DNA from 3 places in the Psychromonas sp. KJ10-5 genome. Region 3 is predicted to be linked to each of the others. Evidence: predicted binding sites of a transcription regulator. Region 3 holds the regulator's gene; each other region holds the start of a gene.
The links. The regulator sigma-54, encoded in region 3, starts transcription at its own class of promoters, with help from an activator protein. The targets are predictions, from matches to a motif close to GTTGGCACGNNNNTNGNNT.
Positions count from the first base shown of each region.

Region 1: the regulator sigma-54 is predicted to act here: its motif matches at 1,940-1,958, upstream of AC0L3W_RS01440 (PEP-CTERM sorting domain-containing protein).
Region 2: the regulator sigma-54 is predicted to act here: its motif matches at 1,455-1,473, upstream of AC0L3W_RS06870 (formate/nitrite transporter family protein).

Region 1 is NZ_CM147864.1:287,958-291,239, forward strand. Features, by position in the region: gene uvrC (excinuclease ABC subunit UvrC) at 1-250, shown strand, start outside; gene pgsA (CDP-diacylglycerol--glycerol-3-phosphate 3-phosphatidyltransferase) at 417-980, shown strand; tRNA gene AC0L3W_RS01425 (tRNA-Gly) at 1,152-1,227, shown strand; tRNA gene AC0L3W_RS01430 (tRNA-Cys) at 1,236-1,309, shown strand; tRNA gene AC0L3W_RS01435 (tRNA-Leu) at 1,321-1,406, shown strand; gene AC0L3W_RS01440 (PEP-CTERM sorting domain-containing protein) at 2,045-2,743, shown strand; gene AC0L3W_RS01445 (DMT family transporter) at 2,860-3,282, opposite strand, start outside.
Region 2 is NZ_CM147864.1:1,533,881-1,537,162, reverse strand. Features, by position in the region: gene AC0L3W_RS06880 (hypothetical protein) at 1-390, shown strand, start outside; gene AC0L3W_RS06875 (PEP-CTERM sorting domain-containing protein) at 454-993, opposite strand; gene AC0L3W_RS06870 (formate/nitrite transporter family protein) at 1,523-2,335, shown strand; gene AC0L3W_RS06865 (bifunctional protein-serine/threonine kinase/phosphatase) at 2,375-3,282, shown strand, end outside.
Region 3 is NZ_CM147864.1:3,814,619-3,817,900, forward strand. Features, by position in the region: gene rapZ (RNase adapter RapZ) at 1-497, opposite strand, end outside; gene AC0L3W_RS16785 (PTS sugar transporter subunit IIA) at 514-957, opposite strand; gene AC0L3W_RS16790 (RNA polymerase factor sigma-54) at 1,053-2,498, opposite strand; gene lptB (LPS export ABC transporter ATP-binding protein) at 2,532-3,257, opposite strand; gene lptA (lipopolysaccharide transport periplasmic protein LptA) at 3,260-3,282, opposite strand, start outside.

The DNA.
Region 1 (3,282 bases), 390 kb from region 3:
CCTTATTCAACAAATTCGTGATGAGTCACATCGCTTTGCGATTATGGGACATAGACAGCAGCGAGATAAAGTTAGACGTACGAGTACGTTAGAAGGGATTGCTGGCGTTGGCGCGAAACGCCGGCAAATGTTGCTAAACCACTTTGGGGGCTTACAAGGTGTGAAGTCGGCGAGTATTGATGAATTATGTAAATTAAATGGTATTAGTAAAAGTTTAGCTGAAACTATTCATGAAGCTTTACATCATTAATCACATTTAAAAGCTGGTTTTAAATAATCATCGGCTAATAAAATATAAATTATATTTCTCATAACAAGTAGTGAGTTCATTTTATTACTTATTTTATGAGTTAAGCATTTGCAAAAGCTAAGCATAAAGTGCCAAAATAAGCAGGCATAGCCTAAAGGATATATCAATGCTTAACATACCAAATATACTAACCTCTTTTCGAATTTTATTAATCCCAGTTTTTGTCATTATTTACTATCTTCCAAGTGTATGGGCAGCTGCTGCCGCTGCATTTGTATTTTGGTTAGCAGGTGTCACAGATTGGCTCGATGGCTACTTGGCACGTCGTTTAAATCAACAAACACCGTTTGGTGCCTTTTTAGATCCCGTTGCCGATAAAATAATGGTTGCCGTTGCATTGGTGATGATTGTTGAGCATTACGCTGTTATTTGGATCACTATCCCCGCGATGGTGATGATTTGTCGAGAAATTATTATTTCTGCTCTGCGTGAGTGGATGGCTGAATTAGGGGAACGAGGCATTGTTGCCGTTTCTTGGATTGGTAAAGTGAAAACCGCATCACAAATGTTAGCGTTATTTTTATTAATATGGCAATACTCTGTGGCAATGGAGTGGGCTGGTTTTGCATTCTTGTATATTGCAACAGCATTAACTCTTTGGTCTATGATCGTTTATTTAAAAGCAGCTTGGCCATTACTAAAAAAAGGTAATGAAGTAAAAGGTGATTAATTTCACTTATATTGATGAATATCTCGCCGCTTAGGCTAAAAAAGCGGCGAACAGAGTAAAAGAAGTAAAAAAGTCGATAAATAGTATTGACTCATTGTGAAGAATCATTAGAATGCGCACACATCGAGAGGGGAAACAGTTACTGCTTCTTCTTGAGATAAGCATAGTGATGCGGTACTAGCTCAGTTGGTAGAGCACAACCTTGCCAAGGTTGGGGTCACGAGTTCGAGTCTCGTGTACCGCTCCAAATGTTTTGGCGGAATGGCAGAGTGGCCATGCAGTGGATTGCAAATCCATCCACCTCGGTTCGACTCCGGGTTCCGCCTCCATTATAGAATTTGCCCGGGTGGTGAAATCGGTAGACACAACGGATTTAAAATCCGTCGCTTAATAGGCGTGCCAGTTCAAGTCTGGCTCCGGGCACCAATTCTATAAATAAACCAGCTTTAGGCTGGTTTTTTTATGCCTAAAATTTGAGTTAAATAGTGCTAAACTTGTTTTCCTCCTAGTCCCTTATTACTTCAAAAATTATTTACTTGCATTTACTTTGAACACCATTAGCAGCTAGCAGTATTTTTATTTGAAATATACGTTCAATTCAATTTATACCCGTAACATTAAATAATGTGATCTAAATTTTCTCAGAAAAATAACTTCGTTAATAATCTATCGGAGAATAAAAATATTCATTCTTTAATAGTTGTTCTATCTACTAAAATTACAATAAAGAAATAAGTATTTTAACAAGTAAAATAGATAAGCTCATTAATGTAACTGGTATTACCTCACCCTTGGCTAGTTGAGCTTTGATCTGTGCATTAAAGTAATTATTGTTTTCTATTGTAAGATTAATTAGGTAATTTATTATTTATAAAGGGATAATTGTCGGTTTTTTTTACATCCATTTATAGGTACTTATTTCTTTTTTTGTATCTAATTGAAACTAAAGAGGTATTAATTTTGGCATAGATTGTGCTTTGTTTAGTCATTAAATAAATATTAATGGATTAGCCTAAGTGAAACCAATATTGGTTAGGTTAGGTAAGTAGCAAAAGGAATAATTTATGATCAATTCAAAGAAACTGTTAACAACTATTTCAGCAGGCTTATGCTTAATGTCTGCATTTATCTCACCAAGTACACAAGCAACTGTTATTAGTTCTTCACCAGATACTATTGTGAGTGTTTCTGCTGATGGCGATGAGAATTCGGTAGGTACAGTTAACAGCGGGTCTTTAAGCAGTTCTGAGTTAATTGTACGTGAGCGTAAAAATACCTCTCAAGAATCATTACGTATTGCTACTTTTTTTGACTTTGACTTAAGTTACCTAACGGCAAGCGATGTTAATAATAATGCCTTTTCTGCTGTATTCAGCATCGATTTTGTTTCTACTGTCAATAATAAAAACGCAATGGGTGTATTGTTAGGTGAAGTAGAAAGTGCTTGGACTGATACTGCAGGCTCTTTACCATTATACGAATGGGCTGACTTATCAACTAACCAAACAACAGTGGTTAATAACGTTAAAACAGCGTCATTTGATACTTATACGTTAGATGTAACAAGCACGATTCAAGATTGGATAAATGGTGTGTCGGATAATTACGGCTTTGTATTATTTGCAGATTCAACAGTTTATCAAGGTGCTGGTTTTAATAACGCTTCATTAGTCGTTAACGTACCCGCTCCTTCAACTATTGCTATTTTCGGATTAGCGTTAGTAGGATTATCATTAGCCCGTAAAGCTAAAAAACAGTCTTAACTAGACAAGTTTACTTTATTGAAAAAGCACTGATCATTAAGGTCAGTGCTTTTTTGTTTTACAAATACTAGAAATATTTGTAATGGGGATTGTCGACTTTTCCATTATCTGTGACATTAATTTTTTTTCTGAATAAATAAACCAACAATAATTAATATGAGTCCAATAATCGTTGCCGGATAGATAGTCTCTCCAATAATAAAGTTGAGTAATAATAGAGAAACAAAAGGCGAGATAAAAATAAGATTACTGATCTTACTGGTACTTTCCGCATATTTAAGTGCTGTTAGCCAAGCTACAAAAGCTAAGCCCATTTCAAATAATCCAATGTAGGTCGCACCTAACCAACCTTGCCAAGAAGTCATGGTTATGTCGTCAAATATAATGACAGAGACTAAGATCATCGGCAAACTACACAGGAAGCATAGTGACAAAGAGGCGATAGGATCTGCATCATTCTTGCTATTAAATATCCAATAGCAAGCCCATAAAATAGTACTTAATAAAGCTAAGCCAACACCTAAAGGGCTTACAAAATC
Region 2 (3,282 bases), 1.6 Mb from region 3:
AGTATTGCATTGCCATTGATAGTAGGTTTGAGTATTCAACTTTCTGGTTGTGGCACAATCCTCAAACCAGAAAGGAAAGGGCAAAGTGCTGGTCAACTCGATGCTAGTATCGTTGCATTAAATGCCATTGGCTTATTATTTTTTCTGGTTCCGGGGGTGATTGCTTTTGCTGTTGACTTCAATAATGGCACTATTTATCTACCGGGTGGTTCAGCTTCTAAAGGGCTAGATAATAATAACCTAGTTAAAATTGAAGGCGAAGTAACTAACGAGAAGATTCAACAAGCTATTTTTGAGCATACTGGAAAACAAGTTGATTTAAATGATGATGGTATTCAAACCATTGCTAATACTGGTGGCGATATTAATGGCCAATTAGCCTCGATGTAACGGCGCAAATAATCCACCAATCGCACCTATTAATTGCTGCGGTTGGTGGATTCATAGAAATTGTTAACCTTGCTCTCTTTTTCTCAGTTTAACTAATCCAAGTAAACCTAATCCCAATAAGCCGATTTGTAGTGGCTCTGGTACGGAAGTCGTTTCCGTAAAAGAGATGCTTCCAGATAGTTGGTTAATTGTACCGCAACAATTTACGTCTGAGCTTGCATCAAAAGAGAAATTCAGAAAGCCATCGCTGATTAGTGATGAGAAAATAGATTCAGAGATAGTAGCGACTCCTGTTGATGTTGATACTGATTGATTACCGGTATCATTAGTAAAATCAAATAGATCATTACCGCTATCACCATCTAGAATACGTCCTAAGCTAAACCCATCTAATAGTAAATCGGCATACTCATAGCTTGAATTAAAGTCCCCATTAACATTTAACGTAAAAATAGCATCACCTGTAATAGTGGTAGGTGTAATCACGTTATCGTAAGTAATAAGTGCACCACTATTACTTGCGCTAGTTGGCTCAAAGGTTATTAATGCGGCATTGCAGTTAACTGCAAACAATAATGCTGCTAAACCGATAATTTTTTTCATTTTAAAAGTCCTTTTTAAATTGAGAATAATGTTAAGCGCTATTATCAATAGCAGTTCAGGAAAAGCAAATAACATACCACATCTTAAGTTACTGTTATTTATGGCTTTATTGGTAATTATATTTTTAGTGTAAATTTTACCGACATTAAATTTTATCGTGTTTTATTAGTTTAAGGTTTATAAAAAACACCTCTCAAGGGTTATATCTAAAGGGGGAGAGACATTAAAATTGTTGTTAATCTAATCTATTGATTTAATTGGGTAATGTTATTTTGTGTAATTTTTTCCGACACCAGATGCTTAGCACATGACTAAATCTACATTTTATTTATGTTAAACCTTAGAAGTATTTCCGCTCTGTTTTGGTGCGATTTTCACTTGTATTGGTAATAAAACTCCTATTTCACATTAGAAATTCTTCTGTTATTTAATAAATTTATTATAAATCAATGACTTAATTTTTTGGCACTTTTTGTGCTTTGGTTAAGTGTAAGTTATTGTTTTTAAATTAATCTAAGGAAAGATAGCTATGTCGTATTTAGAGCCAAGTGAATTTGTTACCAAAATGGTTGATGCAGGTGAATCTAAAGTTTATATGTCAACAAAGGATACGTTAATTAGGGCTTTTATGGCGGGAGCTATTTTAGCCTTAGCTGCCGTCTTTGCGATTACTGTTGCCACAAAAACCGGTAGTGCGATTCTCGGGGCCTGCCTATTCCCAGTTGGATTTATCATGTTGTATCTTATGAAGTTCGATCTGCTCACCGGAGTATTTACCTTGGTACCTCTCTCGTTACTGGATAAACGCCCTGGTGTTACCTTTGCAGGGGTGATGCGTAACTGGGGGTTAGTATTTATTGGTAATTTCTTTGGTGCCATTACGGTTGCGTTTTTAATGTCATTTATTCTAACGCTAGGTTACGCCACGGACGGTGGTGCGATTGCAGCAAAAGTCGCGACTATTGGTGAGTCAAGAACCTTAGGCTACCAAGCACATGGAGCAGGTGGTTGGTTCACTATTTTTATTCGCGGCATGTTATGTAACTGGATGGTATCAATGGGAGTAGTGGGGGCGATGATCTCTACTTCAGCTGGTAGTAAAATGGCAGCTATGTGGATGCCGATCATGTTGTTCTTTTACATGGGCTTTGAGCACTCTATCGTGAATATGTTTCTATTTCCTTTTTCGATGATTATGGGGGGCGACTTTACAGTAACTGATTATCTGTTATGGAATGAGTTACCAACTGTGCTAGGTAATTTAGTAGGTGGTTTATGTTTAGTGGGTTTACCACTTTACTACACGCATGTTAAAACTTCTGCAGAACGTAAAATTCGTTAATTGTTAAGGACTTTGGGGCATTTAATACGTGGAGGTACAGTGAGTTTACCATTGAGTGTTTCTATTGGTAGTGCAACCGATAAAGGTATCAAATCGATTAATCAAGATTATATTGGTTACCGTGTACCCAAAGAGCCTTTATTAAGTACGAAAGGTATTGTACTCGCTATGGCTGATGGCATTAGCTCTAGCCAAGTGAGTCAAATAGCCAGTGAAACCGCAGTGTCTAATTTTTTGTCTGACTACTATTGCACTGCTGATACGTGGTCAGTAAAAAGCGCTGGGCAAACCGTACTTAAATCCATTAACTCTTGGTTACATGCACAAACTTTAGATAGCCCCAATCGTTTTGATAAAAACAAGGGCTATGTTTGTACTTTTACCGCGCTAGTGTTGAAGTCAAATACTGCGCATATATTTCATTCAGGCGATAGTCGTATCTATCGTCTAGTTGGCAGCAGGCTAGAACAATTAACAGAAGATCATCGATTACACGTATCAGATGATGTTAGTTATCTGACTCGTGCTTTAGGTATTGATAAAACTTTGCCTATTGATTATTCAAGTTTATCAATAGAAAAAGATGATTTATTTATGCTGGCAACAGATGGCGTGTTTGAGTTTATTGATGAACGCAGGATATCGACAATTGTAAATAATAAAGAAACTCTAGAGGAAGCAGCAGAAGATATTATTGTGGAGGCGATGGCTGCGGGAAGTGACGATAATTTAAGTATTCAACTTGTAAGAATTAATAGTACGTCCGATTATCAATTAGATGAAGTACATCAATTAACACAGTTACCTATGCCACCACATTTAGCACCAAGAATGCATTTTGATGGTTATGAAATTTTACGAGAACTCTATATAAGTAGTCGCAGCCATGTTTTTCTAGCAAAAGATCTTACTAGTCATGCATATGTAGTGATTAAAATACCTTCAAT
Region 3 (3,282 bases):
GATTGGAAAATAATAAGCAAGTTACTTTTTGTTGAGCCCTGTAAATAGATTTTGAGGTGTTCATTTAAGTTATGCACTGATAATGAAGTGGTATCAATAGAAAAAGCAGCCATCGATTTTAATGGCAGTAACATCTCATTTTCTAGTTCTAATGCTTGGGATAAAGAGAATTTCTTTTTTGAAAGAGGGTGCAAGCGTCGAGTTTCGCTATAACGCCTAATTAATTCACTGGTTAATGCATCAATATAGATGATTTCCAATTCCACTTTCTTTTGAAGAGAGGCGATCAGTTGTTGTATTTGCTCAACTTTGGTTGGCATGTTACGGACATCTAAGCTCACAGCAACTTTATTGTCTTTAGGGTCTAAAGTATCAATAAGTTGCTCGAGTAGTTGATAAGGTACACCGTCAATGCAGTTATAACCTAAGTCTTCGAGAACATGAAGTGCAATTGTTTTTCCTGAGCCTGAGCGACCACTAATAACAATTAACTTCATACTTTCTCCTGTCTTTCTATAGTGTTAGTAATTCAAATAATTCTTGGGAATTTCCCGCACTGCGTAACTGACGTAAGAATTGTTTGTCTAATAACTTTTGGCTAATTTCTGATAGCGCCGAAAGGTATTCTTTACAAAGGTCTTCAGGTACAAAGATAGCGAATAATATATCCACTTTATTACCGTCATATGAATCGTAATCGATACCTGTTTCACATTGCAAAAAAACAGCCGTAGCAGGTAGCTCACTAGAAATTTTGACATGTGGAATAGCAATCCCAGACCCAACACCTGTTGACCCAATTTTTTCTCGTGCAATTAAGCTTTCAAACAATTCTTGGGCATCTAAATCGAGCTCCTTTGCTGCGATAAGGCTGATTTTTTCTAGAGCGCCTTTTTTGCTTGTGCAAGTAGTGTTACAGAATACCGATTGTTGATTTAATAGAGTAGATATTTTCATAATAATAGTTAACTGTATTTAATGGACGCGCGAGTTTATCAGGTTAGCATTAAATGACTATAGTTAATCCTTATTTATTTGCATTACTTCTTAGTTCAAAGTAATTGTTTACGTTGATTAGAAGGCGGAATTCCTAAGGATTCACGGTATTTAGCAATAGTACGTCTTGCTACCTTAATACCTTTTTCTTCCAACAACTGGGTGATTTTATTGTCGCTTAATGGTTTAGTTGTGGTTTCAGCTGAAACCAACTTTTTAATTAAAGCGCGAATAGCGGTTGATGAACATTCACCGCCTCCATTAGTAGCAACATGGCTAGAAAAGAAAAATTTCAGTTCATATATACCACGTGGAGTATGCATAAACTTTTGTGTTGTAACACGTGAAATAGTGGATTCATGCATTTCTACTTCAAATGCGACATCGTTTAATACCATTGGCTTCATGGACTCATCGCCATATTCAAAAAAGGCTTGTTGCTGTTGTACAATACAATTAGCCACTTTTAATAAGGTATCGTTACGATTTTCTAAGCTTTTAATAAACCACTTAGCTTCTTGTAAGTGGCCTTTGATAAACTGAGAGTCAGTTTTACTAATGTTACCTGAGCACATACTCGCGTATTGCTGGTTAATTGATAAATTAGGATCACAATCTTGATTTAGGGATACACGCCATTGCCCATTGATCTTTTTAACGTACACATCGGGAACAATATACTGCGTTTCGCTGGTTTCTACTCGGTTACCAGGGCGAGGCTCTAAGCTTTGAATTAAACGCATTATTTCAGCAAGTTGAGCTTCTTTTAGCTTACTTTTTCTGGCTAAAGTTCGGTAATCTCTATTACCTAATAGATCCATGTATTGCTCAAGGATTTGAATTGCTTCATTACGCCAAGGAGTCGTTTCTGGTAGTTGGCGTAATTGTATTTGTAAACATTCTTGGGTGGTACGTGCCGCAACCCCTAGTGGATCAAAGTGTTGAATGCGTTTAAGTACCACCTCTACTTCATCTAGTTCTAATTCTTCTAAATCTGTTTGTAAACTCTCTAAGATACTCTCACAGTCGGTGGTCAAGTAGCCTGATTCATCGATAGAGTCAATAATCGCCATCGCGATTATTTGGTCGGTATCTGTAAAAGGTGTTAATTGCATTTGCCACAACAGATGGTCTTGTAGAGAGGTTGATGACTCGCCTTGATAAAGTGTATTTTCTCCCTCATAGGCAACGGCATTAGAAGTCGTTCCTGTGATTGGGGTGGAGTTATAAGATTCCTCCCACTCTTTTTCTGCAGGGAGATCATCAGAGAACTCTTGTTGAGTAATCGCTTCAGTTGTATCTAATACGCTGCTATCGGCTTCTTTAACCGTATCTTCTGACCCAGTTTGATCATCTTGTTCGAGAAGAGGGTTAGAGTCCAAAGCATTCTGAATCTCTTGTTGTAGATCTAATGTTGAAAGCTGCAATAGTTTTATTGCTTGTTGTAATTGAGGGGTCATCGCTAATTGCTGACCCATTTTCAATTGTAAACCCTGTTTCATCAAAACATATCTTCCTGAACGTGTGGCAATAACTTAAAGTTTAAACTCTTCACCTAGATAAACGCGTTTTACATGATCGTTTGCAAGAATTTCATCTTGTGTACCTACAGCAATAATTTCCCCATGGCTTACTATATAGGAATGCTCACAAACATCTAACGTTTCTCTTACATTATGGTCAGTGATTAATACACCTAAACCACGATCTCGTAATTGCTGAATAATATTTTTTATATCAATTACTGAAATCGGGTCAACCCCTGCAAAAGGTTCATCCAGTAGAATAAATTTGGGCTCGGTTGCTAGTGCGCGTGCTATTTCTACACGGCGTCGCTCTCCACCCGATAAACTCATTCCTTTGTTATCACGAATATGAGTAATATGAAACTCTTCCAATAGTGTATTGAGCTTCTCATCGCGTTGCTTTTGCGTTAATTCTTTACGGGTTTGTAGAATACCCATAATGTTTTCTGTCACGGTTAAACGTCGAAAAATAGATGCTTCTTGTGGCAGGTAGCCAATGCCTTTTTGTGCACGAATATGCATTGGGTTACTAGAAATATCTTCGTCATCAATGACGATGCTACCTTGGTCTTGTTTCACTAAACCAACGACCATATAAAAAGAGGTGGTTTTACCTGCACCATTAGGGCCTAGTAAACCTACTATTTCACCGGTTTTTACTGTTAAACCAACACCATTTACTACAGTTCGGCCTTTATAACTTTTAACTAACCCCGTTGCGCGTAACTCTGCCATAGTTATTTGTTGCCTGTGTTTGAAG